3 linked regions of the Luteitalea sp. TBR-22 genome follow. The protein of the gene in region 1 interacts with the protein of each later gene in a pairwise test. Links are inferred from orthologs where the notes say so. Each region holds a gene or a part of one and is shown in the gene's direction. Other genes may lie near its edges.

Evidence for each region.
Region 2: the proteins of TBR22_RS09500 (region 1) and ctaD interact in binary tests that used the Escherichia coli proteins (3 or more experiments, as listed by UniProt). The link is inferred for Luteitalea sp. TBR-22 from one-to-one orthologs.
Region 3: the proteins of TBR22_RS09500 (region 1) and TBR22_RS13015 interact in binary tests that used the Escherichia coli proteins (3 or more experiments, as listed by UniProt). The link is inferred for Luteitalea sp. TBR-22 from one-to-one orthologs.

The regions. Positions count from the first base shown.
Region 1 is NZ_AP024452.1:2,316,262-2,321,864, reverse strand. Bases 1,077-3,889 are described here. They hold TBR22_RS09500 (pyridoxal phosphate-dependent aminotransferase), read left to right. Parts: upstream 1,077-1,794; coding sequence 1,795-2,985; downstream 2,986-3,889. Other genes in these bases: TBR22_RS09490 (lytic transglycosylase domain-containing protein), read right to left, coding at 3,660-3,889; TBR22_RS09495 (ECF transporter S component), read right to left, coding at 3,086-3,649; TBR22_RS09505 (hypothetical protein), read left to right, coding at 1,077-1,607. In the rest of the region: TBR22_RS09510 (hypothetical protein), read left to right, coding at 1-30; more of TBR22_RS09505, read left to right, coding at 39-1,076; more of TBR22_RS09490, read right to left, coding at 3,890-5,603. UniProt on the Escherichia coli protein: Shows aminotransferase activity with methionine and histidine as substrates, and to a lesser extent also with phenylalanine.
Region 2 is NZ_AP024452.1:393,690-399,352, forward strand. What follows is about bases 1-2,873. They hold ctaD (cytochrome c oxidase subunit I), read left to right. Parts: upstream 1-548; coding sequence 549-2,198; downstream 2,199-2,873. Other genes in these bases: coxB (cytochrome c oxidase subunit II), read left to right, coding at 1-539; TBR22_RS01695 (cytochrome c oxidase subunit 3), read left to right, coding at 2,200-2,856. Also shown: TBR22_RS01700 (cytochrome C oxidase subunit IV family protein), read left to right, coding at 2,974-3,270; TBR22_RS01705 (FAD-dependent oxidoreductase), read left to right, coding at 3,430-5,115; TBR22_RS01710 (sensor histidine kinase), read left to right, coding at 5,116-5,663. UniProt on the Escherichia coli protein: Cytochrome bo(3) ubiquinol oxidase is the terminal enzyme in the aerobic respiratory chain of E.coli that predominates when cells are grown at high aeration.
Region 3 is NZ_AP024452.1:3,155,609-3,162,478, reverse strand. The notes cover bases 2,018-6,097. They hold TBR22_RS13015 (DNA polymerase III subunit alpha), read left to right. Parts: upstream 2,018-2,405; coding sequence 2,406-5,897; downstream 5,898-6,097. Other genes in these bases: TBR22_RS13010 (acetyl-CoA carboxylase carboxyltransferase subunit alpha), read left to right, coding at 5,909-6,097; guaA (glutamine-hydrolyzing GMP synthase), read left to right, coding at 2,018-2,398. In the rest of the region: TBR22_RS13025 (PQQ-binding-like beta-propeller repeat protein), read right to left, coding at 1-674; more of guaA, read left to right, coding at 812-2,017; more of TBR22_RS13010, read left to right, coding at 6,098-6,870. UniProt on the Escherichia coli protein: DNA polymerase III is a complex, multichain enzyme responsible for most of the replicative synthesis in bacteria. This DNA polymerase also exhibits 3' to 5' exonuclease activity. The alpha chain is the DNA polymerase catalytic subunit.

The DNA.
Region 1 (5,603 bases):
CTCTACGAGATCGTCGGGGCGCCGCGCTAGCGTTCTTCGTGCTCCTCGCGCTGGCGCACACGTGGCCGCTGGTCACCGCGCCGGCCACGCTCTCGCGCACCGACAGCGCCGACGGCCTGCTCAACCAGTGGATCCTCGGCTGGGTGGCGCACGCCCTCGCGACGCAACCGCTGTCGCTGTTCGACGCCAACATCTTCTTCCCCGAGCCGCGCACGCTGGCGTTCTCGGAACACCTCGTGGTGCCCGCCCTCTTCTCGGCCCCCGTCTTCTGGGCAGGCGGCGGGCCGGTGCTCGCCTACAACGTCACGCTCTGGATCGGCCTCGCGCTCACCGGGTGGACGATGGCGTTGGTGGTGCACCGGTGGACGGGCGACTGGTACGCCGCGCTGCTGGCTGGCAGCCTCGCCGCCTTCAACACCGACACGCTCACGCGCATGGCCCACATCCAGGCGATGCACGTCGAGTTCCTGCCGCTGGCCCTGCTTGCGCTCGACGACACGCTGCGCTCGGGATCGCGTCGCGACGCCCTGCGCCTCGGGCTCTACGCCGCGCTGCAGATGCTCTGCTCGGGCTACCTGCTGGTGATGACCGGCGTGTCGCTGGCCGTCGGCGTACTGGTGCGGCCGCGCGACTGGCTCGGCGCCCGGGCGAGGACCGTGCTGCCGTCCCTGGCGCTCGCCATCGGTGTGATGGCGCTTCTTTGCGCGCCGTTCCTGCTCCAGTACTACCGCGTCCAGCAGGATCAGGGCCTCACGCGCTCGGTGGACGAAGTGCGCCAGTACGCCGGGGCGTGGGCCAACTTCGTGGCGACCGGTGCGCGCGTCCATTACGAGACGTGGAACGCCAGCCTCTATCGACAGGCCAACTCCGCAGCCTTCCCGGGCGTGACCCCATGGCTGCTCGCGCTCGTCGCGGTCGGCGCCGGCATCGCCTGGCGTGACCCGCGGGCCCGCACGTGGCTCGCCATCGGGCTGGTGGGCGCGGCGTTGAGCTTCGGACCGGAGTTGCCAGGCTATGCCGTGCTGTATCGCGTCGTGCCGATCCTGCAGGGCATCCGCGCCGTCGCCCGCTTCGCGCTGCTGCCGCTGCTGGCCGTCGGCGTGCTCGGTGCGTTCGGCCTCGCATGGCTGCGCACGCGCCTCGAGGCGCGCGGCGCGGGCCGCGCGGCGCACGCCCTCGGCGTGGCGGCAGTGGTGCTCGTGAACGTCGAGAACACGCGCGTGCCGATGGGGTTCGTCGAGTTCGACGGCATCCCCGCCATGTACCAGGCACTCGCACGCGAGCCGAACGCCATCGTCGCGGAACTGCCGTTCCCCGAGCCGGCGCGCGTCGCCGTCAACGCGGCCGCCGTGCAGGCCTCCACGGCGCATTGGAAGCCGCTGCTCAACGGGTACTCCGGCTACACGCCCAGGAGCTACGTGGACCACTACCTGGCGTTCCAGGGCTTCCCCGGCACCGACAGCATCGATGCCCTCCGCCGCGCCGGCGTCACCCACATCGTCGTCCACGTCGGCCAGGCTCCCGATGCCGTGGCCGCCTTGCAGAAGATGCCGGCCGTGACGCTGCTCGCGTCCGACACCGAACGCCGCATCTATCGGATACGGTGATGCTGACCGACTCGCAGGTGCCCAGCCGGGTCTGTGACGGCCCCTTGCCGGTCGGACTGAAGTTCGACCGCCACGAACCTCGTGGGTCGCGGGCGTCATCAAGCACTCCGTGGGCGTCGACGTTCACGTCAACGCACGGAACTCACATTCCTGCTGGCCCGGCTCGGACAGCCGGCCCTACCTTACGATGCTGACACCCTCAGAGAAAGCGTCCCGGTTCACCGAGTCGGTCATCCGCGAGATGACCCGCGTGGCGCTCGCCCACGGCGCCGTCAACCTCTCGCAAGGATTCCCCGACTTCCCCGCTCCCGACGAGGTCAAGGCTGCGGCTGTACGTGCCGTCGAGGCCGACGTCAACCAGTACGCGGTCACCTGGGGAGCCGCGCCGCTGCGCGCCGCGATCGGCGAGCACATGCAGCGGCACTACGACGTCGCCATCGAACCGGATCGCCAGGTGACGGTGTGCTGCGGATCCACCGAGGCCATGATTGCGACGCTGCTCGCGACGGTGAATCCCGGCGACGAGGTGATCGTCTTCGAGCCGTACTACGAGAACTACGGGCCCGACGCCATCCTCTCCGGCGCGACGCCACGCTACGTGCGCCTGCACGAGCCCGGCTGGACGATCGACCCGGATGAACTGCGCGCCGCCGTCACGCCGAGGACACGCGCCATCATCCTGAACTCGCCGCACAACCCGACCGGCAAGGTGTTCACGCGCGAGGAACTGCAGTTGGTGGCCGACCTGTGTCAAGAGCACGACCTGCTGGCGATCACCGACGAGATCTACGAGTTCATCGTGTACGGCGAGGCGCGGCACGTCCCGCTCTGCACCTTGCCCGGTATGGCGGAACGGACCGTCACCATCAGCAGCCTGTCAAAGTCGTTCAGCGTGACCGGCTGGCGCATCGGCTGGGCCATCGCGCCGCCGTCGTTGGCCGGGGCGATTCGCAAGGTGCACGACTTCCTGACGGTCGGCGCGCCGGCGCCGCTGCAGGACGCGGCGGCTTTCGCGCTGCGCATGCCCGACGCGTACTTCACGTCGCTCGCGGCGCACTACGACATGCGACGGCAGCGCTGCGTCGCGATGCTCGAGCGCTGCGGCTTCGCGCCACGCGTGCCCGACGGCGCGTACTACGTGATGACCGACACGCGCGAGCCGCTCGCCCGCGTCCGGGCGAAGGGTCGCGGACCCGAGTCCGACGATGACGTGAGCGTGGCGCGGTGGCTGGCGGCGGAGGTGGGAGTGGCGGCAGTGCCGGGCAGCAGCTTCTACCGCCCGGGAACCGGCGGCCGCGCGTGCCTGCGCTTCTGCTTCTGCAAGAAGGAGGAGACGCTGGCCGCCGCGGAGGAACGCCTCTTCGCGGTGTTCGTGTAATTTGAGATTTGAAATTTGAAATGGCCCGGCGGCCGGCCTCCCGGCCTGGCCGCTTGGGGCGTCCCGAGGGGCGACGGCGAAGCCGCGCCCCGCGAGAATTTCAAATGTCCAATTTCGAATTGCCGCGTTCCCGCTTCACCCAGGCATTGGCGAGGAGCGGCAACAACACCACCTGCGCGATCGCCGCGGGCAGGCCCGGCAGCATCGCGGCCTGGAGGTAGACGGGGAACGCGGTCGTAATCGCGCCAGTCACCACCATCACGGCGAGGAACACGAGCCGACCGCCGATCACCGAGGCGAGCGCGGCCTCGAACCGTCCACGGTGCAGCACCTGCACCATGAAGCCGGCAATGGCGCCGTAGGCGGCGAGTTCGAAGGTCATCGACGGCAGCACCGCGGGTCGCGGCATGCCGGTCATCAGGTAGCTCAGGACGGGCGAGGCCGCGCCGATGATCGCGCCGGAGCGCCAGCCGTAGACGAGGCCGGCGAGGATCGCGGGCCAGTGCATCGGCAACAACTGCCGCACGGGCAGGGCCAGCGCGTGGATCGCGGCGGGCAGGGCCCAGGCGGCGGCCAACAGCAGGCCGAGCTGGATCGTCAGTGCGCGCGGATGCCGGGCCGGCAGCGTCCAGGCCGGCGCGTGGGTCGAATGGGTCTGGGCCACGCCGGAGATTCTACTCCGCGAGGACGTCGGCGTAGAGGCGGCGGTAGTCCACGGCCGTGCCCAGGATCTTCTTGACGTACATCTGGGTCTCGGGGAACGGGATGTCGTCGATGAACTCGGCCTGTTCGAGACCGCCCCGCTCGGCCTTCCACCGGATCACGCGCGCCGCGCCGGCGTTGTAGGCGGCCAGGGCATACGGCACGCCGTCGTGGTTGCGAATCAGGGTGGCGAGGTAGCGGGTTCCCAGGCGGACGTTGGTCTCCGGGTCGGTCAGTCGCTGGGTCGTGAACCGCGGCACGCCCTCGGCGCGCGCCAGTTGGCGCCCCGTCGACGGCAGGATCTGCATCAGCCCCCAGGCGTTGGCCGGCGACCGCACGTCGGCCACGTACGACGACTCCTGCGCGATGAGAGCGGCGACCAGGAACGGGTCGAGGCCGTGCTGCGCCGAGTAGCGCTTGATGTACGGGACGTAGTCGATCGGGAAGATCACTTCCTGGATGGCGCGCGGCAGCGCATCGCCGCGCACCGACAGGTACTGCGGGTACGCCTGCCGCATCGTGTTGATGGCGGGGCGATTCTCGCCCTGCTGACGGTAGACCCACGCCAGCGTCGCGTCGAGCTTGGGCGAGCGACCGTGGGCGCGCTGCGCGTGCGTGATCTCGGCGATCGCCTCGTCGAACATGCCCGCGGCGACCAGCCACGTGATCAGGTCGGCGGTCGGTGGCGGGCTCGCGGCCGCCATTCGTGCATCGGGCACCATGGGCGAGGCGCCGTCGCCCGGGCCATCGCCCAGCGCGTCGGCCTCTCCCCCGTCGATCGCCACCCCCATGCCACTCGAGGCGGCCATGGTCGCCGGCGTCGGCAACGGCGCGCCGAGCCGGCCGAGCGCCTCGGCGGCCAGTCGCCCGTAGTACGAGTGCAGGTAGTCGACGACGGCCAGGGACAGTCGCTGGGTCGCGCCCGCGGTGTCACCCTGCTTCTCGTGCGCCCGGCCCGACCAGTAGATCCACGCCGGACGGGTGTTGGCGCGCGGGATGCTCGCCGCCGCCAGGTCGAACACGCGCGCGGCCTCGTCGTAGCGGCCGGCGCGATAGGACCACCAGCCGTACTTCCAGGCGGCGCGCTCGGCGTACCGGCCCGACGGGTTGCGGTCGAACAGGCGGCGGAAGATTGTCGCGGCCTCGGCGTCCGCGTCGGCCTTCACGAGCGCGATGGCATGCTCGCTGAGCGCGCGCTCGATCCACGCGTCGGCCGCGGTACCTGCCGGGGTGGCGGCCATCGCGTCGAGGGCCTCGCGGTACTCGGCGGCACGGCCCTGCTCACGGAGGGCCACGGCGGCCAGGTACTGTGCCTCGCCGTGTCCGACCCCGCGTGCCGCGAGGTCGCCGAGCGTGGCCAGTTGCGTCGCGCAGCGCTTCAACGCACAGGCCGCCTGTGCCAGGCGCAGGTTGAGGCGGTCGCGGCGCGCCTGCGCTTCGGCCGCATCGGGGCTGGCGGCCAGCAGCGGCTCGAGCAGCTTCAAGGCGGCTTCGGCGTCGGCGGCGCGGCCAGCGGCGAGCAGGGCCTCGGCACGCGTGAGGTCGTGCGGGAAGGCGTCGGGAGTGCCGACGGCCGCCGTGTTCAACGTGGTTTCTGCCTGGCGAAGCGCCGAGGCGGCGAGTTCACTCGTGGGGAACTCGTAGTACAGGCGCAACCAGAGGCGCGCCGCGTCCTGCGGCCGCCCTGCCGCGCGTGTCGCGGTGGCCCACTGGTCGAGCGCCACGTCGCGCTGGCTCGTGAGTGCCGGATACAGTTCCTCGTAGAGCGCCGCCGCGCCAGCCGCGTCGCCAAGGCTCAGTGCCGCCTCGGCTTCGGCCGACAGGGTCAGGACACGCAGGCGACCGGCCGAGAGCGATCGCCTCAAGCCCGCCAGCCGCGCGCGCGCCGGCTCCGGCCGACGAAGACGCAGGTCGCA
Region 2 (5,663 bases), 1.9 Mb from region 1 along the record:
GCCAGAAGATGGACGCCGTGCCCGGCAAGACCACGACGATGTGGTTCGAGGCCACCAAGCCGGGCGAGTACCAGCTGTTCTGCGCCGAGTACTGCGGCACGCAGCACTCGGGGATGATCGGCAAGGTCATCGCGATGGAGCCGCGCGCGTACCAGCAGTGGCTCGCCGCGGGCGCGCCGGCCGGGACGCTGACCTCCAACGGCGAGCAGGAGTTCACCACGCTCGGCTGCGTCACCTGCCACCGCGAGGACGGCAAGGGGCGCGGGCCGTCGCTGGTCGGCGTCTTCGGCAAGTCGCAGGCGCTGGCCGACGGCAGCAGCGTGCACGTCGACGAGGCGTACCTGCGCGAGTCGATCCTCAACCCGCAGGCGAAGATGGTGCCCAACTACCAGCCGATCATGCCCACCTATCAGGGCCAGATCAGCGAGGACGCCCTCGTCTCGCTCATCGCGTACATCAAGTCGCTCGAGAAGCCGGGCGCCGCGCCTGCAGGGGCGGCTGGCACCCACGAGGCGGCCCCGGCCGCGGGCACGCACTAGGACACGGCCATGCACGACGTCAGAACCGAACCCGCACCGTCTGCCAGCCAGGCGCCCACCACGCCCGAGGTGCATTACATCAACGCGACGCACGGCGCCATGTCGTGGTTCTTCACCAAGGACCACAAGCGCATCGCGCTGCTGTACCTGTACGCCGTGTCGGCGTTCTTCCTGGTCGGCGGCATCTTCGCGATGCTCATCCGGCTCGAGCTGGCGACGCCGCGCGGCGACCTGCTCACGGCCGAGACGTACAACAAGGTCTTCACCGCGCACGGCGTGGTGATGGTGTTCTTCTTCCTGATCCCGGTCGTGCCGACCATCCTGGGCAACTTCCTGGTGCCCATCATGATCGGCGCCAAGGACCTGGCGTTCCCCCGACTGAACCTCGCCAGCTGGTACGTCTACATGGCCGGTGGCCTGTTCGGTGTCGCGGCGCTCGTCTCGGGCGGCGTCGACACGGGCTGGACGTTCTACACGCCGTACTCGACGGCGGCCTCGAACACCCACGTCGTGCTGACCGGCCTCGGGGCGTTCATCGCGGGCTTCTCGTCGATCTTCACCGGCATCAACTTCATCGTCACCATCCACACGATGCGCGCGCCGGGCATGACGTGGGACCGCCTGCCGCTGTTCATCTGGTCGCACTACGCCGCCAGCCTGATCATGATCCTCGGCACGCCGGTGGTCGCCGTGACGCTGTTGATGGTCGTGCTCGAGCGCACCCTCGGCCTCGGCTTCTTCAACCCGGCGCTGGGCGGCGACCCGGTCCTGTACCAGCACCTGTTCTGGTTCTACTCGCACCCGGCGGTCTACATCATGGTGCTGCCGGCGATGGGCGTGATCTCGGAACTGGTGTCGGCGTTCTCGCGCAAGCCGGTGTTCGGCTACAAGATGGTCGCCATCGCCAGCCTCGGCATCGCGCTGGTCGGCTTCCTGGTGTGGGGCCACCACATGTTCACGACGAGCCAGTCGGTGCTCGCCGCCATGGTGTTCTCGATCCTGAGCTTCCTGGTGGCCATCCCCTCGGCCATCAAGGTGTTCAACTGGACGGCGACGCTGTACCGCGGCTCGGTGGAGCTCGCCTCGCCGATGCTCTACGCGCTCGGCTTCATCGGGCTGTTCACCATCGGCGGCCTGACCGGCCTGTTCCTGGCCGCCATCGGCCTCGACATCCACGTCCACGACACCTACTTCGTGGTGGCGCACTTCCACTACGTGATGGTCGGCGGCACGGTCACGGCGTACCTCGGCGGCCTGCATTTCTGGTGGCCGAAGATGACCGGCAAGCTGTACTCCGAGGGATGGGCGAAGGTGGCCGCGGTGCTGGTGTTCGTCGGGTTCAACCTGACGTTCTTCCCGCAGTTCGTGCTCGGCTACCTCGGCATGCCGCGCCGGTACCACGCCTACCCGGTGGAGGAGCTGTCGTGGCAGGTGCTCAACATCCTGTCGTCGGCCGGCGCGTCGATCCTCGGCATCGGCTTCCTGCTCCCGGCGTTCTACCTGACCTACTCGGCCCTGAAGGGCCAGCCGGCCGGACCGAACCCGTGGGGCGCCTACGGCCTGGAGTGGGAGACGACTTCGCCGCCGCCGACCGCGAACTTCGAGGTCACGCCGATCGTGACCAAGCCCGCGTACTACTACGCCCCCGAGGAGCACTGAGGTGAGCCACTCGTCCGCGCACGCCGCGCATCACCCGGCGCTGCAGCACCACTTCGACACGCTCGAGCAGCAGCAGAACGCCAGCACGCTCGGGATGTGGATGTTCCTGGTCACCGAAGTGCTGTTCTTCGGCGGCTTCTTCATGGCGTACATCCTGTACCGCTGGATGTACAACGCCTCGTTCCACGAGGCCAGCCACGAGCTCAACGTGTGGCTCGGCCTGTTCAACACGGCCGTCCTGATCGGCAGCTCGCTGACGATGGCCCTCGCGGTGCGCGCCAGCAAGACGGGCGAGAAGTCGGCGCTGGTGTTCTTCCTGATCGCGACGCTGGTGCTCGGGAGCATCTTCCTGGGCGTCAAGGTCGTCGAGTACTCGGAGAAGTTCACCCACCACCTCGTGCCGGGCAAGCACTTCGCCTTCCACGACGCCAACCTGAAGAACGGCGCCGAGATCTACTTCTCGCTGTACTTCGGCATGACCGGCCTGCACGCCACCCACATGATCCTCGGCGGCTTCGTGCTCGTGCCGCTGATCGTCATGGCGATGAAGGGCAGGTTCACGCCGGAGTGGTACACGCCGATCGAGCTGTTCGGCCTGTACTGGCACTTCGTCGACATCGTCTGGATCTTCCTGTTCCCGTTGCTGTACCTGATGTGAACCGGGCGGTCCGCCTTCGCCCCTTCCGGGCTTCGGCGTGACGGGTGCCTCGGTGCCCTGGGCACCCGGCGGCTACTGGTCCTCAAGCGTTAAGCGTTAAGCGTTAGGCGTCAACGAATGTCCCACGTCGCTCCGAAATCGCAGCTCTTCGCCGTCTTCGCGGCGCTCATGGTCCTCACCGTCGTCACCGTGCTGGTGTCGCGCGTGAACCTCGGCTACTTCAACCTGCCCGTGGCGATGGCGGTGGCCGTCACCAAGGCGTTGCTCGTCGTGCTGATCTTCATGGAAGTGAAGTACAGCCCGAAGCTGGTGCAGGTGACCGCCGCCGCCGGGTTCCTGTTCCTCGGCATTCTCGTCTTCTACACGATGACGGATTACCTCAGCCGTAACATGCTCGGCGTCGCCGGCCGCTAACGTACCCGGTCATCACGCCGCACGCGTCGCCGGCGCGTGCGTCACGAGCCGCCCCTCGAGGCGGCTCGTCGTGTCTATGGCGCCGGGCGACCCCCGCCCGATCGTCCAGTCGGCCCTGTACGCCGAACCGGCTACCATGACTGCAGTTCGACAGCAGCCATGCCCAATCCAGTCCTGCTCGCGGTGGATGACGACCCCGGTGTCCGCGGCGCGATCGTGCGCGACCTTCGCGAGCACTACGACGAGGACGACACCCCGGCCGACCGGCAATACGAGGTCCTCGCCGCCGACTCCGGCGCCGCTGCCCTCGATCTTGTCGACCGCCTGCGCCAGCGCCGGCAGCCGATCGCGCTGGTGCTGTCGGACGAGCGCATGCCGGGCATGGGCGGCGTGGACCTGCTCACGAAGGTTCGCGACGCCTCGCCGCATACCAAGCGCGTCCTGCTGACGGCCTATGCCGACACCGACGTCGCGATCCGTGGCGTCAATCGCGCCCGCCTGGACCTGTACCTCACCAAGCCGTGGAACCCGACCGAGCTGTTCTCGCCGCTCGACGACCTCCTCGCGGCCTGGCGCGCCGAGGCACGCCACGAAGATGCGCGCACGCTCCTCTTCGGCGATCGCTGGTCGCGCGAGTGCTACCAGCTGCGCGAGTTCCTGGCGCGCAACCGGGCGCCGTACCGGTACCACGACACGGCGAGCCCGGAAGGTCGTGAGGCCCTCACCGCGTTGGTGGGCGACGAGTGGCCCGCGCTACCCCTGCTCGTGACGCAGGAGGGCCTGCGCCTCGAGCGCCCGGACGTCCAGGCGCTGGCCACCCACCTGCACCTGCAGACGCGCGCCGAGCTCGAACGCTACGACCTCGTGGTGGTCGGCGCCGGCCCCGCCGGCCTCACCTCGAGCGTCTACGGCGCCTCGGAAGGGCTGCGGACGCTGCTGCTCGACCGCGATGCGCCGGGCGGGCAGGCCGGCCTGAGCGCCCGGATCGAGAACTACCTCGGATTCCCGGCGGGCCTGTCGGGGCGCGACCTCACCACGCGCGCGGTGGCGCAGGCGCGCAAGTTCCACGTCGAGATCGTCAGCCCGCAGGCCGTGACGGCGATGCGGGTGGAGCACGAGTACAAGGTGCTGCGCCTGGCCGATGGGCACGAGGTGCAGGCCTCTGCCGTGGTGCTCGCGATGGGCGTGCAGTGGCGCAAGATCACCGGCGTCGACGGCCTCGACCGGTTCACCGGCGCCGGGGTGTATTACGGCGCCTCGATGGCCGAGGCCCGCACGTGTCGCGACGAGACCGTGTACGTCGTGGGCGGCGCGAACTCTGCCGGGCAGGCGGCGCTGAACTTCGCGGAGTTCGCCCGGAAGGTCGTGATGCTGGTAAGGGGCCCCGACCTGTCGGCCACCATGTCGGAGTACCTGATTGCGAACATCAGGCAGCGCGACAACATCGAGGTCCTCACGCACACCTGCGTGGTGGGCGCCGAGGGCGACGACCGCCTGCGTTCCCTCACCCTCGCCTCGCCGTCGGGCGAGGGCGCGCGGACGGTGGAGGCAGCCTCCCTCTACGTGATGATCGGCGCCGCGCCGGACACCGACTGGCTCGGCGACGTCGTGGCGCGCGACCCGCGCGGCTACATCTACACGGGGCCCGACCTCCCGCGTCCTCCCGGCAGCACGCGGCCGGAGGGATGGCCGAGGAGCCGCGACCCGTGGCTCCTCGAGACGTGTGTGCCGGGCGTGTTCGCCGCCGGCGACGTCCGGTGCGGATCGGTCAAGCGCGTCGCGTCGAGCGTCGGCGAGGGCGCCGTCGCCATCCAGTTCGTCCACCAGTACCTCGCGGGGAAGTAGATGGCCGATCCCTTCACGCAGCCGCTCGCCGAGGCCCTCGCCCGCGTGGCGATACTCGAGTCGGTTGACGACTCCGGGCGCGCCTGGCTGGCGGAGCGGGCCGAGGACCGCACCTTCGAGGCCGGGCAGGACATCTTCGTCGCTGGCGAGACCGCCGAGTGGATGGCGATGATGATCGCCGGCGAGGTGCACGTGCTCCGTCCCGACACCGGGGAGCCCTTCATCTTCGTGCACGAGGGCGACGTGAGCGGCGTGCTGCCCTATTCCCGCATGGTGACGCTGCGGGCCACGGCTCGCGCGGTGCAGCGCAGCCGAGCGGCCCTGCTGCACAAGCGCCATTTCCCCGACCTGCTGCGGGAACTGCCCGAGGTCGGCGAGCGCCTCGTGTGGATGATGGCCGACCGCATCAGGGAACAGGCCGTCAGCGAGACACACCGCGAGAAGCTGATGGCGCTCGGCAAGCTCTCGGCCGGCCTCGCCCACGAGCTGAACAACCCCGCCGCCGCCGTGCAGCGCGCCGCGGCGCAGCTCTGCACGCTGCTGACGGA
Region 3 (6,870 bases), 840 kb from region 1 along the record:
GAGGTGGTCCAGATCGGCGCGCCGGTCTTGATCTGCAGCGCCCGCACCAGCCCGTCCGCTCCCGGCAGGTAGAGCCGCTCGCCGTTGATCGCCGGCGCGGCGACGACCGGAGCGCCGACCTTCTGCCGCCAGACCTCGGTCCCATCGTCGCCGCGCCAGGCCACGACCTCGCCGGTGTCGAGGGCGCCGATCACCCAGCCCGAGCGGGCAACGAGCGGGGCCGAGATGCCCGACGAGAGCGGCACCCGCCATGCGGCGCGCCCGGTAGCGGCCTCGAGGGCCTGCAAGGCGTCACCCCCGACGATGTAGACGTGGCCATCGGCGACGGCCGGGGCGACGGTGGTCGATACCTCGGCCTTCCACACCAGCGCCCCCGTCTCGGCGGTCACGCCGATCACGCCGCCGGTGGCCAGCGGCACGAACACCCGCGTGCCGTCGGTGGCTAGCGTGGCCGACGGTGGCCCGTCGAGCTCGGTACTCCAGCGCACGCGTAACGGGAACAGGGGCAGGGCGTGGGCGCCGGACGTGCCCTCGGCCTTCGCGGCCGTGGCGGGTGCCTTCGTCGGCGCCGCCGGGCCGGTCGCCTGGGCCGGTGCAGCGGGGCCTGGCGGCGGCGCTCCGCCGGCCTGCGCGACGGCAGGAGCGGCCGCGCCGGCGATCAGCGCCAGTGCCAAGGAAATGCGGTAAATGCCCGAAAGACCGCGAGATGTAGTGGTCTGGGTGCGAGGCACTTGGCTATAATAGCGGCTCCGCGCAGGCCGGTTCCCGAGATTCGGGCATCGGCATTCCGGCATCGGCATCCGTCAACCCCATGTCCCATCAGACGATCCTGATCCTCGACTTCGGATCGCAGGTGACGCAGCTCATCGCCCGTCGCGTGCGCGAGGCCCACGTCTACTGCGAGATCCACCCGCACGACGTGGCCGACGAGGTCATCCGACGCCTGGCGCCCATCGGGATCATCCTGTCGGGAAGCCACGGGAGTACCTACGAGGATCACCAACTCCGCGCGCCGGACCTGATCTGGGGCCTCGGCGTGCCCGTCCTCGGCATCTGTTACGGGATGCAGACCATGGCGGCGCAGCTCGGCGGACGGGTCGCCTGGAGTGATCACCGGGAGTTCGGGTACGCGGAGGTGCGGCCGCACGGGCACACGCGGCTGCTCGAGGATCTCGAGGACTTCCGCACGCCCGACGGGCACGCCATGCTCAAGGTGTGGATGAGCCACGGGGACTCGGTGGCCGACATGCCGCCGGGGTTCTCGCTGCTGGCCTCGACGCCGAGTTGCCCGATCGCGGGCATGGCCGACGAGGCGCGCGGGTATTACGCCGTGCAGTTCCACCCCGAGGTCACCCACACGCTGCAGGGCCAGGCGATCCTCACGCGGTTCGTGCGCGACATCTGTGGCGCGCGTGGCGACTGGCGGATGGGCGATTACGTGAGTGAAGCCGTGGCGCGCATCCGCGAGCAGGTGGGGCAGGACGAGGTCGTGCTCGGGCTCTCGGGCGGCGTCGACTCGAGCGTCGCGGCGGCGCTGATCCACAAGGCGATCGGCGATCAGCTCACGTGCGTGTTCGTCGATCACGGCCTGCTGCGGCTCAACGAGGCCGAACTGGTGATGCACATGTTCGCGGGCCGGTTGCACGCGAAGGTGCGGCACGTCGACGCGCGCGCCCAGTTCCTGGGGCACCTCGCCGGCGTGACCGACCCCGAGGCCAAGCGGAAGATCATCGGCCGCGAGTTCGTCGAGGTGTTCCAGCGGGAGGCCGCCGCGCTGACGCAGGCCAAGTGGCTGGCGCAGGGCACGATCTACCCCGACGTGGTCGAGTCGGGCGGGGCCAAGACGAAGAAGTCCAAGACCATCAAGAGCCACCACAACGTCGGCGGCCTGCCCGAGACGCTCGGCCTGCGGCTGCTGGAGCCGCTGCGCGAGTTGTTCAAGGACGAGGTGCGCGAGCTCGGGGTGGTGCTGGGCCTGCCACCGGAGATGGTCTATCGGCACCCGTTTCCGGGACCCGGCCTCGGGGTGCGGATCCTCGGCGAGGTGAAGGCCGAGTACGCCGACCTGTTGCGTCGCGCCGACGACATCTTCATCCACGAGTTGCGGCACACCATCGACGAGGCCACCGGCAGGACCTGGTACGACCTCACGAGCCAGGCCTTCGCCGTGTTCCTGCCGGTGCGCAGCGTCGGGGTGATGGGCGATGGGCGCACCTACGAGCACGTCGTCGCGCTGCGGGCCGTGCAGACCAGCGACTTCATGACCGCCGACTGGGCGCCGCTGCCGTACCCCTTGCTCAAGAAGGTGTCCAGCCGGATCATCAACGAGGTCCGCGGGATCAATCGCGTCGTGTACGACGTCAGCAGCAAGCCCCCGAGCACCATCGAGTGGGAGTGACGCGCGCGTGAAGGACTTCGTCCACCTCCACCTGCACACGGAGTACTCGTTGCTCGACGGCGCGTGCCGCGTCGACGAGCTGATGAAGGAAGCCGCGCGCCTCGGCATGCCGTCGCTGGCGGTGACCGAGCACGGCAACATGTTCTCGTCGGTGGTCTTCTACGACACCGCCAAGAAGCACGGCGTGCGGCCGATCCTCGGCTGCGAGGTCTACGTCGCGCCCGGCGACCGCCGCGACCGGAGCGGGGTGCCCGGCGAGACCCAGAACCATCTGGTGCTGCTGGCCGAGAACAACGTCGGCTACCACAACCTCATCAAGCTGGTGTCCTCGGGCTACACCGAGGGCTTCTACTACAAGCCCCGCATCGACAAGGAGTTGCTCCAGCAGCACAGCGCCGGCCTCATCGGCCTGAGCAGCTGCCTGAAGGGCGAGGTCGCCGAGGGCATCTACAAGGACAAGATCGACAAGGCGCGCACCGCTGCGGGGCAGTACGCCGAGATCCTCGGCAAGGGCAACTTCTTCCTCGAGATGCAGTACCAGGGGCTGCGCGAGCAGAAGATCGTCAACGACAGTCTGCCGTCGCTGGCCCGTGAGCTCGACCTGCCGATGGTCGTCACCAACGACGTGCACTACCTGCGGCACGGCGACCACAAGCCGCACGACATCCTGCTGTGCATCGGCACCGGGAAGTCCGTCAACGACGCACACCGCCTCAAGTACGGCTCCGACGAGTTCTACCTGAAGACCCCCGAGCAGATGTGGGAGCGGTTCGGTGAGTATCCGGACGCGCTGACCAACACCGCGCGCATCGCCGAGCGCTGCCACGTCGACCTCGACTCGAAGGTCTACCACCTCCCGAACTTCGACGTCCCGGAAGGGGAGACCCTCGACGATCACTTCGAGCGCATGACGCGCGAGGGCTTCGCCGCGCGCCTGCCGCGCCTGCGCGAGCTGATGTCGCGCGGCGCGCTGCGCCACACGCTCGAGGAGTACGAGACGCGACTCGACTACGAGATCGCGATGATCAAGAAGATGGGGTACACCGGGTACTTCCTCATCGTCTGGGACTTCATCCGGTACGCCCGCGAGCAGGGCATCCCCGTCGGGCCGGGCCGCGGCTCGGCGGCCGGCAGCGTCGTCGCCTGGTGCCTGCGCATCACCGACGTCGACCCGATCGAGTTCGACCTGATCTTCGAGCGCTTCCTGAACCCGGAACGCGTGTCGATGCCCGACATCGACATCGACTTCTGCGAGCGACGCCGCGGCGAGGTGATCGACTACGTCACGCGCAAGTACGGGCGCGAGAACGTCGCCCAGATCATCACGTTCGGGACGATGAAGGCCAAGGCCGTGGTGCGCGACGTCGGGCGCGTCATGGACATGACCTACGCCGAGGTCGACAAGGTCGCCAAGCTGATCCCGCCGGCCCTCGACATGACGCTCGAGAAGGCACTTGTCGAGAACCCGCTCCTCAAGCAGCTGCGCGACAGCGACCCGCGCGTCAAGGACCTGCTCGACATCGGCCAGCGCCTCGAGGGGATGACGCGGCACGCCTCGGTGCACGCCGCCGGCGTGGTGATCGCGCCGCGGGCGATCACCGACTTCGCGCCGCTGTACAAGGGGGCGCGCGACGAAATCGTCACGCAGTGGGCGATGAAGGAAATCGAGAGGATGGGGCTCCTCAAGATGGACTTCCTCGGCCTCAGCACGCTGACGCTGATCGACGACGCGCTCAAGGAGATCACGCGCACGACCGGGCAGGTCCTCGACATCGACGCGATCCCGATGGACGACGCCAGGACGTTCCAGCTGTTTGCCGAGGGGCAGACGGCCGGCGTGTTCCAGTTCGAGTCCTCGGGCATGCGCGAGGTGCTGCGCAAGGCCAAGCCGTCGCGCTTCGACGACCTCATCGCCCTCAATGCCCTGTACCGGCCCGGCCCGCTCGGCGCCGGCGTGGTCGACAGCTTCGTCAACCGTCGCCACGGGCGCGAGGAGATCACGTACATGGTCCCGCAGATGGAGCCCATCCTGCGCGACACGTACGGGGTCATCGCGTACCAGGAACAGGTCATGCGCGTGGCGCGCGACGTCGGCGGCTTCACGATGGGCGAGGCCGACCTGCTCCGCAAGGCCATGGGGAAGAAGGACCCCAAGGTCATGGCGGCGCAGCGCGACCGGTTCGTGGCGGGCGCCACCGCCAACGGCCTGTCGGAGAAGAAGGCCGGCGAGATCTTCGACCTGCTGGCGTACTTCGCCGGCTACGGCTTCAACAAGTCGCACTCGACCACCTACGCGCTGCTCGCGTACCAGACCGGCTACCTGAAGGCCAACTACCCGCGCTACTTCATGGCGGCGTTGCTGACCATCGAGGCGCAGAACACCGACAAGCTGTCGCAGTACCTCGGCGAGTGCCGCGACCTGGGCGTGCCGGTCCTGCCGCCCGACGTCAACCTCAGCCAGTTGCCCTTCACGGTCGAGCCTGAGGGCGTCCGCTTCGGGTTGACGGCCGTCAAGAACGTCGGCGAGGGGGCGATCCTGTCCATCCTCAGGGTCCGGCAGGAGCAGGGGGGACGCATCGAGTCGCTCGCCGCCCTGTGCGAGCACGCCGACCTGCGTCTGGTGAACAAGCGCGTGCTCGAGAGCCTGGCCAAGGCCGGGGCGCTCGACTCGCTCGCCCCGCCCCACGAGCCGATCGCCTCACGCCGGGCCCGCCTCTGCGCCGCGATCGACAGGGCCCTGGAGCAGGGCAACCGGCTGCAGAAGGACCGCGACCGGGGCCAGACGCAGTTGTTCGCCGCCCTGCTCGGGGGCGACGACGGCGACGAGACGCCGGCGGCCGACCTCGCCCTGCCCGATGCGGAGCCCTGGCCCTCGGCCCAGGTGCTCGCCTTCGAGAAGGAGGCCCTCGGCCTGTACCTCTCGGGGCACCCGCTGGCGGCGCACCAGGACGACCTGGCCAAGGCCGGCGCCCGGCCGATCGGCCAGTGCACCGAGGCGATGGCCGACGTGCTGGTGGGCGGCATCATCAGTGGCGTCCGGCAGGTGAAGACCAAGAAGGGCGACCGCATGGCGGCCTTCATGCTCGAAGACCTCGACGGTGCGCTCGAGGTGGTGGCCTTCCCCGAGACGTTCCGCCACCACGCCCCCCTGATCGAGAACGACCGCATGGTCCTGGTGCGGGGCAAGCTGGAGGCCGGCGACGACAGCGCGAAGATCCTGGCCAGCGAGATCAAGCCGCTTTCGTCGCTGAACGAGACGCTCTCGCGCGAGGTCGCCATCGCCCTGCGCACCCCCTCACGCCGGACCATCGAGGACGTGGCCGACATCCTGATGCGCCACCGCGGCGACAAGCGCGTGCGCCTCGATCTCGAGGTGCGCGACCTGCCGCGGCCGATGCGCGTCCGGCTGGACCTGCTGGCCGTGCAGGTGCGCGCCTCCGAGCAACTGGTGGCCGACCTCGAACGCGTGTGCGGCGTCGGGGCCGTCAAATTGCGGTAACCTGACTCGTCATGCCCGTGGACAGCCTCGAGTTCGAGGAGCCCGTCGCCGCCCTCCTGAAGGAGATCGATCACCTCACCGGCCAGCCCTCGACGCCGGAGCGCGCGGGCGAGATCGCCCGCCTGCAGGCGCGAGCCCGGCAGGTGCGCCAGGACATCTTCGCGCGGCTGACGCCGTGGCAGCGAGTGCTGGTGGCGCGCCACCCGCAGCGCCCCTACCTGCTCGACTACGCAGCCCGGCTCTGGCCCGGGTTCACCGAGATCCACGGCGACCGCCGCTTCGGTGACGACCAGGCCATCGTCGCCGGCTTTGCGCAGTACCACGACCAGCCGGTGCTGATCGTCGGCCACCAGAAGGGCCGCGACACGAAGCAGAAGATCGCCCGCAACTTCGGCTACGCGCGCCCCGAGGGCTATCGCAAGGCCCTCCGGGCGATGCAGATGGCCGCCAAGTTCAAGCGACCGATCATCTGCCTGGTGGACACCCCGGCCGCCTACCCCGGCATGGAGTCCGAAGAGCGGGGCATCGCCGAGGCGATCGCCCTGAACCTGCGCGAGATGGCCGTGCTCGACACGGCGATCGTCGTCGTGGTCACCGGCGAGGGCGGCAGCGGCGGCGCGCTCGGCATCGCGGTCGGCGACACCGTGCTGATGCAGGAGTACGCGGTCTACAGCGTGATTCCGCCCGAGGGCTGCGCGGCGATCCTGTGGCGCGACGCGGCCAAGAAGGTCGAGGCTGCCGACGCGCTGAAGATGACCGCCCCGGACCTGGTCGGGCGTGGCATCTGCGACGGCATCATCCCCGAGCCGCTCGGCGGCGCCCACCAGGACTACGACGAATCGGCACGCCGGCTCGACGAAGCCCTCTGGCCCGCCCTGCAGCAGGCGATGGGGTGGTCGTCGGCCGAGCGGCTCGACCGCCGCTACGAGAAGTTCCGCCGCATCGGCCGCGTCGGCGCCGAGATCGCCGGGTC